DNA from 2 places in the Sporacetigenium mesophilum DSM 16796 genome. Region 1 is predicted to be linked to the other one. Evidence: a T-box and tRNA genes for the amino acid it is inferred to sense, from the RefSeq annotation. Region 1 holds a T-box; the other holds one or more tRNA genes.

Region 1 (8,637 bases):
TGCTCTACATTTGGTTGTTCTACTTCATATTGTTTATATTCTTCATATTGTTCTTGCTCTTTATATTTTTCATATTTCTCTTGTTCAGTATATCCTTCATACCTTTTTTCTTCTTGAGATTTATTGTCGTTCTTTTCCTCTACCTCTTCAACTTCTTCGTACTCATCTTCATCTCTATAATCTTCAACTTCTTCTTCATCTTCCTCGTCTTCTTCATACTCTTCATCAATAAATATAATGTCTTCATAATTGTCTATTTTTGCTCCCTTAAATCCTATTAATGGAACATTTCTTTCGTATGTAAGGGCTACTGCCTTTACCTCGATATCTTCATCGTTTAAATTAAGAACAAACTCGCCTTTTCCCTGTTGATTAACTATAATTCTTCCTATATCTCTTACAGTATAATCACTTTCTATTACTACAACCTTATATCCTTCCTTAACAAATCTAACATTCTCTACATACAAAGCAACTACAGCCTTATCCTCATTTATTTCAACTTTTGCAAAGGCCTTAGGTGTAGCCCTATCTTTTAGCCTGAAATTCATATCTTTTGCTTCTAGTATTATATAATCTCTCTTAAACTTCTTGGTTGTTGTACTCAAGAGTATACCCCCTTCTCATATATTCCTATAAACAATATATGCATTATGGTATAAAAAAAGTACTTCCTATTTAGGAAGTACTTTAGAATTTATTATATTTGATAGATTAGAAAACTCTTCTATTGATAAAGTTTCTCCTCTTCTTTTCTCATCTATATTTGAACTTTGTAAAACTTCTTTTATTTCATCTTTGTTTAAAAAGCCTAATGTAGACAGTGAATTCAAGAGTGTTTTTCTTCTTTGACCAAAAGAAGCTTTCACAACTTTGAAGAATATTTCTTCATTATCCACCTTATACATAGGATTTTGTCTTACATTTAAAGCTATAACTGTTGAATCTACATTTGGTTGAGGCATGAACATATGTCTTGGTACCTTAGCCACTATATCAACATCACAGTAGTATTGAACAGCAACAGATAAAGCTCCATAATCCTTTGTATTTGGATCTGCCTTCATTCTATCTGCAACTTCTTTTTGAACCATAACTACTATATTTGTAACAGGTATATCTTCTTCTAAAAATTTCATTATTATTGGAGTAGTTATATAATATGGTAAATTTGCTACAAGCTTTATAGGTCCACCGTTTAGCTTTTCATTTACAATTTCATTGACATCTACCCTTAATATATCTCCATTTACTACCTCTGCATTGTCTAAGTCTGATAATGTATCCTTTAATATCGGTATTAAAGACTTATCAATTTCTATTGCTACTAACTTTTTTGACCTTTTTGCCATTTCACGAGTTAATGTTCCAATTCCCGGTCCAACTTCCATTACATAGTCATTTTCACCTATATTAGCACCTTCTATTATTCTGTCTATTATAGTGTCGTCTATTAAAAAGTTCTGGCCTAACGACTTTGAAAATCTGAAATTGTGTTTTTGAACTATCTCTTTTGTTGCTTTATGTGAAGAAAGTCTATCCATATAATATCTCCTTATTTTAAACTTTTTAGTGATTCTTCAAATTCTTCTCTAGTAACTCCATAGTTGTTTAATCTATTTAAAAATTGTTTCGCATTTCCATATCCTATCCCTAGGACTTTTCCAAGTTCATCTCTTCTTATAGATGCGTCGTCATTTCCTATAAGACCATTTCTTATTAAATCTACTTGGCTAAACTCAGTTCTTTTATCAAGGCTTTCAGTTCTAACCTTTGCAAGTGCTTTTAATATATTTGCAGGAGTTGCATTTTCAATACCTATGTCTCCATCTTTTTTGGCTTCTTCCCTAGGTAAAAATGCATGCTTGCATCCTGGAACTTCTGCTGCTATCTTTTTTCTTATTTTTTCACCAGCGAAATCTGGGTCTGTAAATACTATAACTCCTCTTCGTCTTTGAGCCTCTTTTATTCTTTCCATAACTCCCCTTGGAAATCCAAATCCTCCAGTAGCTATAAGTTCTGCGTCCAAAGCTCTCTTTACAGCAGTTATATCGTCTCTTCCTTCTACCACTATTATTTCCTTCATCATAATTATCACCTTCTATAAATTAAATACATATATATTTTTAGCAAAAAACAATAATTATATTTTAAGTCTTATAACTAATTTTAGCAACAAAAATTCGCATTGCTCAAAAAAAGCGCATCTATTTAAGATGCGCACTTTATCCTATCTTCCTAATATAACTATATCTAATGTTCTTCTTCCAAAGTTCATACACTCAGAATATGAATTCAAGTATACGTCAATTTTATTTCCTTTTATAGCTCCTCCAGTATCTGCAGCTACAAAAGTACCTCCAAATTGTGGTATGTATACTCTTGTTCCATATGGTATAACTCTAGGATCAACTGCTATAACTCCGTAAGCAGCTGGCCTCCCTGTTGCAGTTGTTCCTCCACCAGTATATGCTGTAGCTGTTACTGTCATATTAATTCCTGAAGTTGATGTTGCTTGAAGTGTAGAACCTCTTGAAACTGAGCTTCTTGCTGAAGCTACTCTAATTTCTGCAGTACCTTTCTTTACTATTTCAGTAGTTGGCTCAACTGTCACGTTTTCACCTACTACTATTTTATTTACTGGTTTTCCATTGTGATATACAACTTTATAAGCTATTTGTTTTTCACCTAATTTTCCTGATTTAGCTTTTCTTGTTTCTCCCTTATACAAATTGTTATCTAGTACTGTCTTTACTTCATAAGGTATTTTCTGTGTTTCTTTTACTATTTTTTCTTCAACTTTTACTATATCTATTTTTTCATTAGGCTGTAATTTATGATTTAGCGGATGACTTAATATATCGCGTCTATTTACACTTATGTTTTGTTTAGTTAACAAATCCTTCAATGTATCTTCAGTTGTAGTTATTTCTTTTTGAAGTCCTGCCACAGTTAAATTAACTTTAAAAGAATTCTTAAACTCAACTTCCATGCCGTCTTCTAACTTAGCATCAAGACCTGGAAGTACCTTATCTGTTGAATCTACTTTTATACCTCTTTCCTCTAGTAGTTCTTCTACATTTCCACTAAAAGTACTCATCTGTACTACTTTATCATCAACCTTAAGAGTAACATCGTTATTTAGCGCATCATAACCCCCTAGTACCATCATAGGTACAGAAACCATAAAAGCTAAAGCACTAGAATTCTTTTTTAATAAAGCCATAATTAGAACCCCTTTCAAATTAGATTGCATTTTTAGAAAATGTAATCTTTTTTTACTTTCAAGTTATATAAGTAAGTATATTCCTAAGTTTGTCCAATTATTACAATTTAGTTACAATATTTGTAAATTTTATATATATATTCTATAAAAAATCAAAAAAACCTTTACAATTAATGTAAAGGTTTAAATAATAATTATTTTATTCCAAACAATCTCTTTGCATTTTCTAGTGTTGCTTCACATACTTTCTCATAAGATATTCCTTTTTCTATAGCTATTTTCTCTGCAACATATCTAACAAAAGATGGATCATTTCTCTTTCCTCTATGAGGATGAGGTGCTAAATATGGAGAATCCGTTTCTATTAATAGATGCTCTAGAGGTATTTCTCTAACTACCTCTGGAGTTTTTTTGTTATTATTAAATGTAAGAGGTCCTGCTATAGATATATAACATCCCATTTTTATATATTCTCTTGCTAAATCTACATTTCCACTATAACAGTGAAGTACACACCCTATATCTTTAGATCTACTATTTTTTATTATATCCATAGTATCTTGATGTGCATCTCTATCATGTACTATTATTGGAAGTTTTAATTCATTAGCAAGTTCTATTTGTCTTTCAAACCATTTTCTTTGTAAGTCCCTAGGAGAATTATCATAGTAATAATCAAGTCCTATTTCTCCTATAGCTACAACCTTTTTATTTGATATTGCAAGGTCCCTAAGTGTATCTATAATTTCTTCACTCATATCTTCTACATCATGTGGGTGTACCCCAACAGCAGCATAAATAAAATCGTATTCATTAGCTAACTTTACACTATTTATAGATGTAGGTATATCTGCACCGGGATTTAATACATACTTTATTTTTTCTTCTTTTAGTTTATTTATTAAATCTTCTCTATCTTCATCAAATCTAGAATTGTCTAGATGTGCATGTGAGTCAAATAACATTTTATCACTCCTAGCTTACAATACTTCCGTCTTTTATTCCTTGAACTTCTGCTACTGCTAAGTTATTGTCATCAGATGCAGCAAGTAACATACCTTGTGACTCTACACCTCTTAGTTTTACAGGCTTTAAGTTACATACAACTATAACTTGTTTTCCTACCATCTCTTCTGGTTTGTAGTATTTAGCTATACCAGAAACTATTTGTCTTTCTTCACTTCCTACTTTTACTTTAAATACTAATAACTTATCTGCCTTTGGATGTTTTTCAGCACTTAATACTTTTCCTACTCTAAGTTCTACTTTGTCAAAGTCATCTATAGTTATTTCTTCTTTGTGAGTTAATGGTTCTTCTTTAACTTCATCCTTTGGAGCAAATAATTCTTCTAAGGCTTTAACTTCTTCTTCTATATCTAATCTTGGGAATAATACTTCACCTTTAGATACTTTAGTATTTTCTTTTATTAGACCAAATCTATCAGTGCTTTCCCAACTAGTTAAATCTTCAATTCCTTCTATCCCAAGTTGTTTGTATATCTTATTAGCAGTATCTTTCATTATTGGATTTACAAGAGTAGCTATTATTCTTATAGATTCACATAAGTTGTATAATACAGCATCTAACTCGCCTTTTTTAGATTCATCTTTAGCTAGTGCCCATGGCATAGTTTGATCTATATATTTGTTAGTTCTTCTAACTGCTCTCCATACTTCTTCTAATGCATCATTGAATTGAAGTTTGTTCATTTCAGATTCAAAGTTTTCTCTTGAAGATAAAACTTGAGTTTTAAGTTCAACATCAACATCAGTAGACTCTGTAGACATAGGTATCATTCCATTGTTATATTTTTCTACCATTGCAACAGTTCTACTTACTAAGTTACCTAAATCATTTGCCAAATCTGAGTTTATTCTACTTACGAAGTTTCTATGAGTGTAACTTCCATCTTGCCCAAATGCGAATTCTTTAAGTAAGAAATATTTAAGAGCATCTATTCCATATCTATTTATTAGTGGCTCTGGATAAACTATATTTCCTTTAGATTTACTCATCTTATCATCAGCAAATAATATCCATCCATGACCGTATATTTGCTTAGGTGTCTCTTCTCCTAATGCCATAAGTATAGCAGGCCATATTATACTGTGGAATCTAACTATCTCTTTACCTACTATATGAACTTCTGCTGGCCAGAATTTTTTGTAATCACTGTCATCTTCACTCATATATCCAAGTGCAGTTATGTAGTTACATACAGCATCAAACCATACATATATAACGTGTCTTTCATCAAAAGGAACTTTTATACCCCAGTCAAAAGTAGTTCTTGATACACATAAGTCTTCGAGACCTCTGTCTAAGAAGTTACTTATCATTTCATTTTTTCTAGCTTCTGGGAAACAGAAATTAGGATTGTCTATAAATAACTTTTTAAGTTTATCTTGATACTTAGATAATTTGAAGAAATATGCTTCTTCCTTTGCTATATAAGTTTCTCTTCCACAATCAGGACATTTTTTATCTTCTGATAACTGAGATTCTGTCCAAAAACTTTCACATGGAGTACAATACCATCCTTTGTATTCTCCTTTGTATATATCCCCTTGCTCATATAACTTTGCAAATATTTTTTGAACAACTACCTTATGTCTTTCTTCAGTTGTTCTTATAAAATCATCATACGATATGTCCATTGTATCCCATAATTCTTTTATATTTTTTACCATTCCATCTAAGTAGTCTATTTCTTTTAAGCCCTTTTCCTTAGCAGTCTTTTGTATTTTTTCTCCATGTTCATCTGTTCCTGTTAAAAACTTTACTTCATATCCACTAAAACGCTTGAATCTAGCTATAGCATCTGCTGCAACAGTTGTATAAGTGTGTCCTATATGTAGATTGCCACTTGGATAATATATAGGTGTTGTTACATAATAAGTTGGTTTTTGCATTATTTTTCCTCCTCAGTTTTTTTGTACAAAAAAACGCCCCTATATAATATAGGGGCGAGTTTATTCGCGGTACCACCCTAGTTATCTAAAAATTAGATATCTCTGTAGACTATAACGCATCTAACCGTTTCATCTTAAAAACATAATTTATGTTGTTCGGATGAAAAGCTCAGAGGCCATCTTCAATAAAACTCTTAACGCTAGCTTTCACCTTTACTAGCTCTCTGTAGATAAAAATTTTTATTTACTCTTCTCTTCTTAGCTTTATCTTATAATTATTGCCAATATTTTTAAATTAAATTCTATATAATATTCTTCTTACTGTCAAGTATATTATTTAGAAACTCTTTTGCTCATAGTTTTGTTTGTTGTTTTAGGTAAATCTAAATCTATATCTTGAAGAACTTCGTTTGAATATTCAACTCCCATGTTTTTTACTTGAGGATCTGCTACCATTTCTTTTAAAATAAACGCATTTTCGTATTGATTTCTTTTGTGACTTTTCATTTTATCAGATTTCATGATATCACTCCTTTATTAGTATTTACTTATCTTTAGTTTTTACAAAGTATAGGAGTTAATATTCATGTAGTATTATTTTACAAATTTTAATATATTTAAGCAAAAATTACGTAACATATAAATACAGATGCCAAAACACCTGCTATATGGCTAAGCATAGCACAAGTCAAAGTGTGCCTAGTGTGTTTTATTTTTAGACTTCCATAATATATTGCCATAGTATAAAAAATAGTTTCTGATGCTCCTACTATAGTTGCTCCCATTTTTTCTACTATAGAATTTATTCCCACTCTAGATACAAGTTCTGTATACATGGCAAGTGCACCACTTCCAGATAATGGTTTTACAAGTATCAATCCTATTAATTCTTTAGGTATACTAAATAATTTAGCTATAGGTGAGAATAATAATTCTAGAACGTATAATCCTTGGCCATTTTTAAATACTCCAATAGCTAAGAATATACCTATTATAGCAGGTGCTATTTTGTATGTAGTTTTTATACCATCAAGTGCTCCTTTTACAAAACTATCATATATGTCTACTTTTTGCATTTTACCATATACAATTATTATAAGTATTATAAGAGGAACTAATAAGTTAGATAATATATCTATCATTATTTAACCCTCCTCTGTAGCAACTTGCAAGTAACTATACCTATTATTGTGGATATTGTAGTTGCAAATAAAGTACTCATTATTATTTCATTAGGATTTGTTGCTCCATTATCAAATCTAAGCTTTAACATTGTAAAAGGTATTATTTGAATTGATGATATATTTATTACCAAAAACATAATCATATCATTGCTTGCAGTATCCTTTTTAGGATTTAAAGTTTGTAATTCTTCCATGGCTTTGAGACCAAATGCAGTTGCTCCATTTCCTGCACCTAAAATATTTAAAGCCATATTCATAAGCATATAGGACATTGCTTTATGACCTTTTGGTATAGATGGAAATAGCCTTTTTAGAGGTTTGTATAAGGATTTTCCTAGCTTATCTATTAGTCCAGAATCCTTAGCTATATTCATTATTCCCATCCATAAGGCCATTATTCCTATTAAGCTTATAGTGAACTCTACGCCTCTTGAGGCTTCACTTATAATAGTTGTGTTTAGGCTTGGAAGTTTATTACATAAAATACTTCCTACTATACCTATACTCATCATATAAAACCAAATTTTAGCTATAATAATCCCCCCTTAACTAAATTTTATGATTTTAAGTTAAGGGTTTATACTTGAAACTTGATTAATATTGTGTTTTTATAATATTATGGGTTTTTCTAATTTTTTTACTATATTCATAATAGGATAAGGAGAATAGACATGCGAAATTTAACACTTCTCACAGATTTATATCAGCTTACAATGATGAATGGCTACTTTGAAAACGATGTCCACCAGGATATAGTTGTATTTGATATGTTTTTTAGAAAAAATGCATGTAAAGGTGGATATACAATAGTCTGTGGTATAGAACAGTTTGTAGATTATGTAAATAACCTGCATTTTTCTGATGAAGAGATAAAATATCTAAAAAGTTTAAACTTATTTTCTGATAGATTTTTAAAGCTTTTAAAAGAATTTAAATTTACAGGAGATATATATGCAGTTGAAGAAGGAAGCATAATGTTTCCAAATGAACCTATAGTTACAGTAAAGGCTCCTTTATATCAAGCACAATTAATAGAGACAGCTTTATTGAATATTGTAAACTTCCAATCTCTTATAGCAACTAAAGCCTCTAGAGTGTGTTCTGCTGCACAAGGAGACACTGTATTAGAGTTTGGTTCAAGACGTGCTCAAGGACCTGATGCTAGTCTTTATGGAGCTAGAGCAGCTGTTATAGGTGGTTGTAATGGTACTTCTAATGTTTTAGCAGGTCAAATGTTTGGTGTTCCTATATCTGGAACTCATGCTCATAGTTGGGTACAAAAATTTGATGAGGAACTTGAAGCTTTTAAAGCAT
Region 2 (8,637 bases), on a different contig from region 1:
GCATAAATCTTATCAGCAAATTTCTTTGATATTGGTCCTCCACCTACAATAACTTTAACTTGTTCTCTTATACCAGCTTCTTTTAATAAATCTACAACTGTTCCCATTCCACCCATTGTTGTTGTCATTAATGTTGACAAACATATAAGAGAAGCATTAACCTCTTTAGCCTTATCAACGAAATTTTGTAATGGAACATCTCTTCCTAAGTCAAACATTTCAAATCCAGCTGTTTCTAACATAATTTTAACTAAGTTCTTTCCTATATCATGAGTATCTCCTTCTACAACACCAATTACAGCCTTTGGTTTTGCTGCATTTGCTTCCTCTGAAGACAGATGAGGTCTTAAAACATTTAAACCTTCATACATTGCATCTGAACATAATAATACATCTGTAACAATATATTCTTCTTCCTCATATAACTCACTTGCACGGTTCATACCATCTACAAGGCCTTCCATTATACCATCAAATGCTGGATATCCCGCTTCTATATATTCATTACTAGTTTCAATTACATCTTCTTCTTCCATTTCTACAACACTATCTGATAACTTTTTTAATAGTTCTTCTTTTGAAATTGACATTTTGGTTACCTCCATTTTTAATTAACTATATTTTATAAGAAGTTTTTCGGATCTAATGGCCATTGTCCATATTTTCTAGCAGATGCCATAAATTGATCAATATTTTCTAAAGGAACACTTCCTGAAAGATCACAACCTGATGCTAAAATGTATCCACAAGGACTGTCATAAGCCTTTTGAATACAAGTTTTTACAGCTAAATCTACGTCATCGGTATTTCCTAAAATTAACACCTCTACTGGATCTACATTTCCAAGAATTGGAACCTTATTTCCTGCTACATTTTTTGTATGTACTAAGTCAACTCTATTATCTACGCTAAGCATATCACACCCTGATGTCACCATATCTCCTACAATTGAAGTTGTATCTCCACAAATGTGATAGCAAACCATTCCTTTTGCATCGTGAATATCTGCCATTAATTCTTTAGTGTATGGTAAAACAAACTCTAAATATTGTTTTCTATGAAGAATTGTTCCTGATGCAATTGGGTCACAGAAAAGTATAAGACAACCTGCTTTTATAAACTCTCTATATATCGTTTTTAATGCATCAGTACAGAATCTCATTAATTCATGCACTTTTTCAGGGTTCTTTCTAGTTGCTCTTAATAAATTTTCCGTTGGATAAATACTTGAAGCAGCAGTGAAAGGTCCAGTTATTAAAACTCCTGTTGGAACCTCATGTCCTAATTTTTCAACTAATATCTTTGCAGCATCAACATGCATTTTAAATTCTTTGTCATTTTCTATTGTAAGTTTTGATGCATCTAATTTATCTACATCATTTATATCATCTAAAACATGTTTATTAATTGCTGGTGTTTGGTCCTCTGGATCACTCATTTCACTTCCAAGAGCTGCCCCTACCCCATGTAGTCCATATTCAACAATCAATAAGTCATTACCAAATCTTTCATAACAAGCAATTTGTGCATTTGCTTCATTTAAAGCGCTACTTCTTTTTTCTTTGTGAGTTATTCCAAGTGCTTGGCCAGACATAGAGCAAGTTACTGGTATAGCTAACATTCTGTCCATTGGTTGTCCTGTCATAAATGCACCAAGTCTTTCATTTGGTGTCATCTTATCGTGTTTGTGCATATAATTCCCTCCATATATGATAATTTTAATAATTAAAATAAGTTAATTGTTTTTATTACTTTATCTTTTAGCTCAAAATCTTTATTTTTGACGCACATTTGTCCAACAAATTTCGCTTGTCCAATTATCTTTGCACAGGCTTTTGAATATTTCATAGATTCTCCTAGGTTAATGTCTCTCCATTCACCTTTATCTGTTCCCAACAGTGCAAATGTAGTTTTTGGACAAAGTAACACAATTGTTTCATCACTTAAAATTTCTTCTACTCTTTTTAATAATGGATAAGTAAACATTTCTACAACTTGTTCTGAAAATTTAGGTCCTAATATATTTAATCCTCCAGAAGAATCTCCATAGCTAATCATATTAACTCCTGCCTTTTGAGCTTCTTCAATAAAACGTAGTATTTCATTTTGAAATTTATCAAAAATATCTTTCATAATATCTGGATTTTTTCTAAATGTTTTAAATATATGGCGTGGATCAATTAAAACATTCATAATTGTAAAAGGTCCTGAAATATATAAAACAACGTCTTCTCCATTTTCACGTAGATGCTTACATGCTTTTAAAACTTCTGATATACGTCCACTTGAATAATCTATTTGAGGTAAGTTTAGTATTTCTTGGGCAGATGTACAAATATAATCCTTTGCTCTTGGGCCTATGTTCTCATCTCCAAAGTTAATAATTCCACCCATTGCTTCTCCTTCAACAGTATGGCAAAATGGTAATTCACAGAAAGTTGCGTTATCGTATTTTTTTAATTCTTGAGCAAGCAAAGCCATACTATCCCAGTGTTTATAAGCTTTAGGAAATTGCAAATCGATATTTTGTGTTATTTCTTTATTAATTCCTGCCGAATTATCGTATGTACAATTAAAGTCAATGATTTTACCCATGCTTATCCCTCCTACATAATAACTAAATCATTCAATATTATCTTGTATTTCTACTTATATGTTAAATTTTTAATTTATATTTACAAACTTAGGAAATCGTCAGTTTTCAAAATATTTAGTCGATATTCCTCGAATTAATTATATCATTATTGATTATGGCCGTATAATTGATATTTCCTATTAACAGTCATCCAACTATAGACTATCCTTATGATAGAAAAGTAACAATTTAGGTTTTGGTCAAGAAATTACAAAAAGGTTGTATCTAAAAAGATACAACCTTTTTGGCTATCTACAACTTCTTCTTTTATATAATAACAACAATATATATGCACAAACACACATAACCACACAAGTAATAAATGCTGATGATATAGAAATATCTGCTGTCTTTCCAATTATAATATTTGACCCTGCCCCAGCTAAGCTTCCAAACATAGAAAATATTGATAAAAGGGTGGCCCTATCATAAGTAGTTATACTTTTATTTTCTATGTTTAAAACTATAGGTGCAATTATAGCTGCACTGCCAAAGATAATTATTATTGAAAGTATAGTCAATGTAGCAGTAGATGTAAAAACCAATACTGTGCAACATATAGCAATGACAATATATAAAGTTTCAATACTTCTGTTATGGCCTAATTTAGAGCTTATTTTATAAGCTTTAATAGACATTAATCTAACTACTTGCATAACAACATTTAATATTCCAAAGTATTTAATATCAATTCCACTTCTTAAATACTGTAATTGATTTAAAAATACTCCTACTACTTGAACTACTTCATTTATTAAAGCAAAAGAAATTACCAATACTATAATACTTTTGTTTTTAAGAGCAGTTAGCAAACTTTGCTTAAATTTAGGTCTTTCTTCTTGTTGTACATTCACATCTTTAATAAATAAAGTTAATATAGCTGCCAATGCATAAGGTATAATTGTATAGAATGCAGTGCTATCCATTGAATTCTTAACAATTATCCCATACATAACTGAAGCAATTAGATAACCTCCAGTTGAAAATGCACTATATGCACCAAATATTTTTTCACTTTCCTCTTTCTTTATTGATGAATATATTAAAGCAATATCACACCCTGAAATTCCTGCTAAAGATAATGATAGTAGTACTCTTTCTAAAAAGAACATTTCAAAAGAATTCGCTTTATAAAAAATTATTTTTGAGATGAACAATATAAAATTAGAAATAATAAGTGTTTTCTTATATCCAAACTTATCTGCAAACCATCCCCATGGTATTTCAAAAATAATCAATAATATCCATGATATAGATTCTATTAAAAACATATCAGACAAAGATAAGTTTCTATTTTGCCTGTACAACGTAGCTATAGGTCCATAAAAAACAAACCCCTGTAGAAATACAATAATATACATTAAGTAAACGTTGACCTTTTTATTCACTTTTAATACACCCCCAAAATTACATGACAAAAAAACCTTCCTAAAGGTTATTTTTTAATACTTTGTAAATTTGTTTTGTATTAAATTGGTCTGTACATTCACTTTTCTCCTTATTATTTTGTTTATATTAATAATTTTACTATATTTTTATATAATTATGCTTATTTTTTATCACATGCAACCACATTGAATCCTGTATATTACTGCAATATTTTTATTAAATACTTTAATAATTAAAATTTATTACTAATTTTTTACATTTTTTGTTATTTATTAGACATTTTCGTTGACACAGGTATTGCCATACCATATAATGTAATTAAGTTATTAATAAACAGTTTTAAGGGGGAAATACAAATGAAAAAATTATTATCATTAGGTTTAACGAGTTTAATGGCTGTAACATTACTTAGTGGATGTACATCAACTCAGGAAACAACAGAAACAGAAACAGCAGCACCAGTAGTTGAATTAAAAGACGGTAAATATCATGCAGAGTATGATAGAAAAGACGTTAGAAGCTGGATAGCATTTGTTGATGTTACTGTTAAAGATGGTAAAATAACAGAAGCATACTACGATTATACAAATGAGAAAAAAGAAATGAGAACAGAATCTCAAGGGTACATTGATGGCTTTAAAGGAGCTAATGGTTTTACACCAAGAGAAGGTTTTGATAAATTAGGAGCTAACTTAATTAAAACTCAAGATGCAGCAAAAGTTGATGTTGTAACTGGAGCTACACATTCATCTAGAAACTTTAATGAACTAGCAGCAGCTGCAATAGAGAAAGCGAAAACTGGAGATACTACAGCGGCAATAGTACCTCTTTATGAAGATGGAACATATAAAGTTGAAGCAGATGATTTCGATGATAAAGGTTGGAAGCCTTTTGTAGAACTTGAAATAAAAGATCATAAAATAGCAGTTGCAAATTTTGATTACATAAATAAAGATGGTAAATTAAAATCTGAAGATGCAGAATATAAAACTAAGATGGAAGCAGTTGCAAAAACTTATCCAGAAAAATATACTGCTGAATTAGAAAAACAATTAGTAGAAAAACAACTTATAGGTGATGTCGATGTTGTAACTGGTGCTACTCACTCTGTTGAAAACTTCAAAGCATTAGTTGAATATGCTTTAGATGATTTAGCTGAAATAGGTAAAACTGGTACTGCTGCTATGAGCATGACTGAAGAGTAAGAAAAAATATAATACTACAATAAAATCCCCGACATTTCTGTCGGGGATTCTTTTATAAAAGACCTTCTGATTGATACTTATTTATAAGTTTAATAATATAACTTAATGTACAGAAATCTTTATCTACATTTTCCTTAACAAGATTTAATCCTCTTATTAAAGTTTTCTCATTGAAATTTTCTAGTAATATCATCATACTTATAGGGCTAACTTCCCCGCTCTTTGTATCTAATACCCTTGCTGCTTTTACATATTCATTAGTCATTGCAGCTTTAGCAGCATTTTCAAGTTCTTCACTAACTTCTAATTTTGGCATTTCCTCAAATATTTTTACATCTGCATTTGATAAGTCTAAGTTAACTGCTTTAGATGTATCTGTAGATACAAATATGACATTTTTGAATTCTGCTCCTCTAAAATCTACCCCTTCTAAATTTGCACTGTCAAATACTACATTTTCAAATTTAGCATTTCTAAATTTACTTCTTTTCAAATTTGTCGCGACAAACTCAGCAGAGTCAAATGTACATTCATGAAAATCACATGATTTAAATTGAGCGCCTCTTAAGCTTGCAAAATTAAAGTTTGAACTTGAAAAATCACAATTGTAACAATTACTTCTTCTTAAATCTTTATACATAAAATTCTTATTCGTCTTTTTTATGTTGTTATAGTTAAAATTATCAATTACCTTTTTCTTTATAGTCATAATTACCTCCATTAAAAATATGTTTTATTTTAGTTTGCTATATTCTTATTTTTATTAAACACTATCTAATAAAAAATTCGCTACGCTCATGTCGCCAACGACCTTGAAAAACAGGTCCGTAGCTCAAGTTTAGCAGTTGGAAATTAAAAAACTCTCATATCAAAAGATATAAGAGTTTGGTTTTATACTTTATTGGTTGCGGAGGCAGGACTCGAACCTACGACCTTCGGGTTATGAGCCCGACGAGCTGCCAACTGCTCCACTCCGCGATATTGTTTTGTTTCTTTCCCTAAGTAATATACTAACACACATATTAATTAATAGCAAATTTATATTTAAATACACTAATTAGTTTAAATTTCATATTATATATTAATAAAATTTAATAGTTGATTAAGGAGAGAATGTTATATGTGGAAAGAATGTATTTGTGGTAAGGATTGTAATTCCTATCTCGAGTCTTTCTTTAATTCAATAAGTGAAGGGGTTGCCTTTCATAAAATAGTTTATAATGAGAATGGCCACCCTATCGACTATAAATTTTTAGCAACAAACAATGCTTTTACAGACATCACTGGATTGACTCGAGAAGATATTATTGGAAAAATGGTGTCAGATTTTACACCTGATTTAAATCCATTTTTAATTAATACTTATGAAAAAATCTTATTATCAGGAATATCTGTTAGTTTCGAAATTTATAACGAAGAATTGGATAAGCATTTTAGAGTTTACACATTTGGTTCAACAAATGATAATTTTACAGCTTTATTTGCTGATATAACTGATTTAAAGAAAACTAACGAACTTATGAAAAAACACCAACTTTTATTTGATAATGCACAAGATATTATTTTTTATGCAGACACTAATGGCAACATAATAGATGCTAATATGAGTGCAATATTAAAATACGGTTATTCTTTAAGTGAATTAACTAAGCTAAATGTTCTAGATTTAAGACACAATTCAACTACTAACCTATTTCAACAACAAATGAAAGAAGCTGATAAAAACGGCCTTACATTTGAAGGTACACATGTAAAGAAAGATGGAAGCAGCTTTCCTGTTGAAGTTAGCGTTAAAAGTGTACTAGTTGATGATAAAAGATTGAGAATTCACATTGTAAGGGATATATCTGAAAGAAAAACTGCTGAAGAAAAAATACTTTATCTTGCAAATTATGACTCACTTACTGGAATACCAAATAGAAGTTATCTTATGAAACATCTAAATTTAATATTAGAAAATGCTCGTAGAGGAAACTTCAAATTTGCGTTAATGTTATTTGATATGGATAAGTTCAAAAGAATAAACGACGTATATGGCCATGCTGTTGGAGATATAGTTCTTAAAGAAATTGCCCAAGTTGTTCAAAGCACCATTAGCGAAGTGGATTTTGTTGCAAGGCTTGGTGGAGATGAATTTGTAATAATTCAACCTTATATTGAAGATTATGAAGATTCTTCTATTCTTGCTCAAAAGATTATAGAAAAGCTTAAGACCCCATTAAAGGTAGACGAGGCCGAGTTAACTATAGCTTTAAGTATAGGTATATCTATTTATCCAAATGATTCATGTGATATTGAAACACTTATTACTTATTCTGATAAAGCTATGTATATTGCAAAGCAAACGTCTGGAAGTACTTTTGAATTTTATTCAAATATTAAGGATTTTAGATATTTTTATTATTAATAATAAAGGTTGTATCAAAATTTGATACAACCTTTATTAATTAATAATTCTTTTTTGGTCTTAAGTCTGACTGACTTAAGTGTTTTTTTATAATGTATGAAGTTCCATCTTTTTTATATTCAGCTTCATAAGAATATCCGTATTTATCAATTTCATAATAATCTAATATCTTTACAGAATCTCCTGCTCTTAAAGATATAGTTTTTGTGTTAGTATCACTACCATCTATATGGGCTTTAAGTCTTCTACTTTTTGCTAAATAAGCAGTATCATTTACATCAAATTCTCTTTTTATCATTGAAATCTCCTTAAGAATATGTTAATATAGTCTATTTTATCCATTATAAACGTTATTGATTCCAAAAGCAACTAATACCAATCCAACAATTATATTTAATATATTAATGAATATTGAATCTAAAAAATTATTAATAAAGCTTCCCAAAATTGAAATAAGTGTTAAGAATAATACAGTTGACAACACTGCTCCAAGTCCAAATAAATACATATTCTTTTTATCCATATTTTCTTGGGAGATCTTCGTAGAAAAAACCCCTGCCCAAAACAGTATTGTCAATGGATTTGATATAGTTAATAGCATTGTTTTTAAAAATACATTTTCTCCACTTTGATTTGATGCAAAATTCAAACTGGGTAGGATTTTAATTCCAAAAGATCCTACAATATTACTTAATCCAAAAACAATAAGTACAATAGCCCCAAAATATTTTATTAACCTTTGTCCTTTTTCATATTTATTTAGTACAGTTCCCATACCAAGTATTGCGGCAATTATATATAAACAATCAATAATTGTTACCCCTAATACCCCAGTCTCTGCTGCAAAAAATCCAGATGAAGCCGCAGTCTGAAAAATAAATAAACATATAGGTCCTACTGCTAACTGTAATAATATTCCAAACCTAAATCCTTTTATAATCATACAGTAGCCTCCTACCTATTAGCAACTTCTTTTAATGTTGATAAAACAATCAATGTAT

What was found. A T-box is a leader RNA that pairs with one kind of tRNA and senses whether it is charged. The one in region 1 lies ahead of metG (methionine--tRNA ligase), so its partner is inferred to be a tRNA-Met.
Region 2: it encodes a tRNA-Met, which carries the amino acid that the T-box ahead of metG (methionine--tRNA ligase) is inferred to sense. The anticodon was not compared.

What each region holds. Positions count from the first base shown of each region.
Region 1 is NZ_JCANUR010000005.1:64,137-72,773, reverse strand. It holds gene BS62_RS06325 (hypothetical protein) at 1-608, opposite strand, end outside; gene rsmA (16S rRNA (adenine(1518)-N(6)/adenine(1519)-N(6))-dimethyltransferase RsmA) at 675-1,544, opposite strand; gene rnmV (ribonuclease M5) at 1,556-2,089, opposite strand; gene BS62_RS06310 (resuscitation-promoting factor) at 2,231-3,226, opposite strand; gene BS62_RS06305 (TatD family hydrolase) at 3,421-4,191, opposite strand; gene metG (methionine--tRNA ligase) at 4,202-6,139, opposite strand; T-box leader at 6,187-6,408, opposite strand; gene BS62_RS06295 (hypothetical protein) at 6,473-6,661, opposite strand; gene BS62_RS06290 (spore maturation protein) at 6,757-7,281, opposite strand; gene BS62_RS06285 (nucleoside recognition domain-containing protein) at 7,281-7,835, opposite strand; gene BS62_RS06280 (nicotinate phosphoribosyltransferase) at 7,995-8,637, shown strand, end outside.
Region 2 is NZ_JCANUR010000003.1:111,328-119,964, forward strand. It holds gene BS62_RS04705 (corrinoid protein) at 1-590, opposite strand, end outside; gene BS62_RS04710 (uroporphyrinogen decarboxylase family protein) at 623-1,693, opposite strand; gene BS62_RS04715 (uroporphyrinogen decarboxylase family protein) at 1,726-2,595, opposite strand; gene BS62_RS04720 (MFS transporter) at 2,884-4,023, opposite strand; gene BS62_RS04725 (FMN-binding protein) at 4,381-5,229, shown strand; gene BS62_RS04730 (pentapeptide repeat-containing protein) at 5,282-5,938, opposite strand; tRNA gene BS62_RS04735 (tRNA-Met) at 6,132-6,207, opposite strand; gene BS62_RS04740 (PAS domain-containing protein) at 6,350-7,636, shown strand; gene BS62_RS04745 (hypothetical protein) at 7,677-7,934, opposite strand; gene BS62_RS04750 (LysE family translocator) at 7,971-8,579, opposite strand; gene BS62_RS04755 (Lrp/AsnC family transcriptional regulator) at 8,591-8,637, opposite strand, start outside.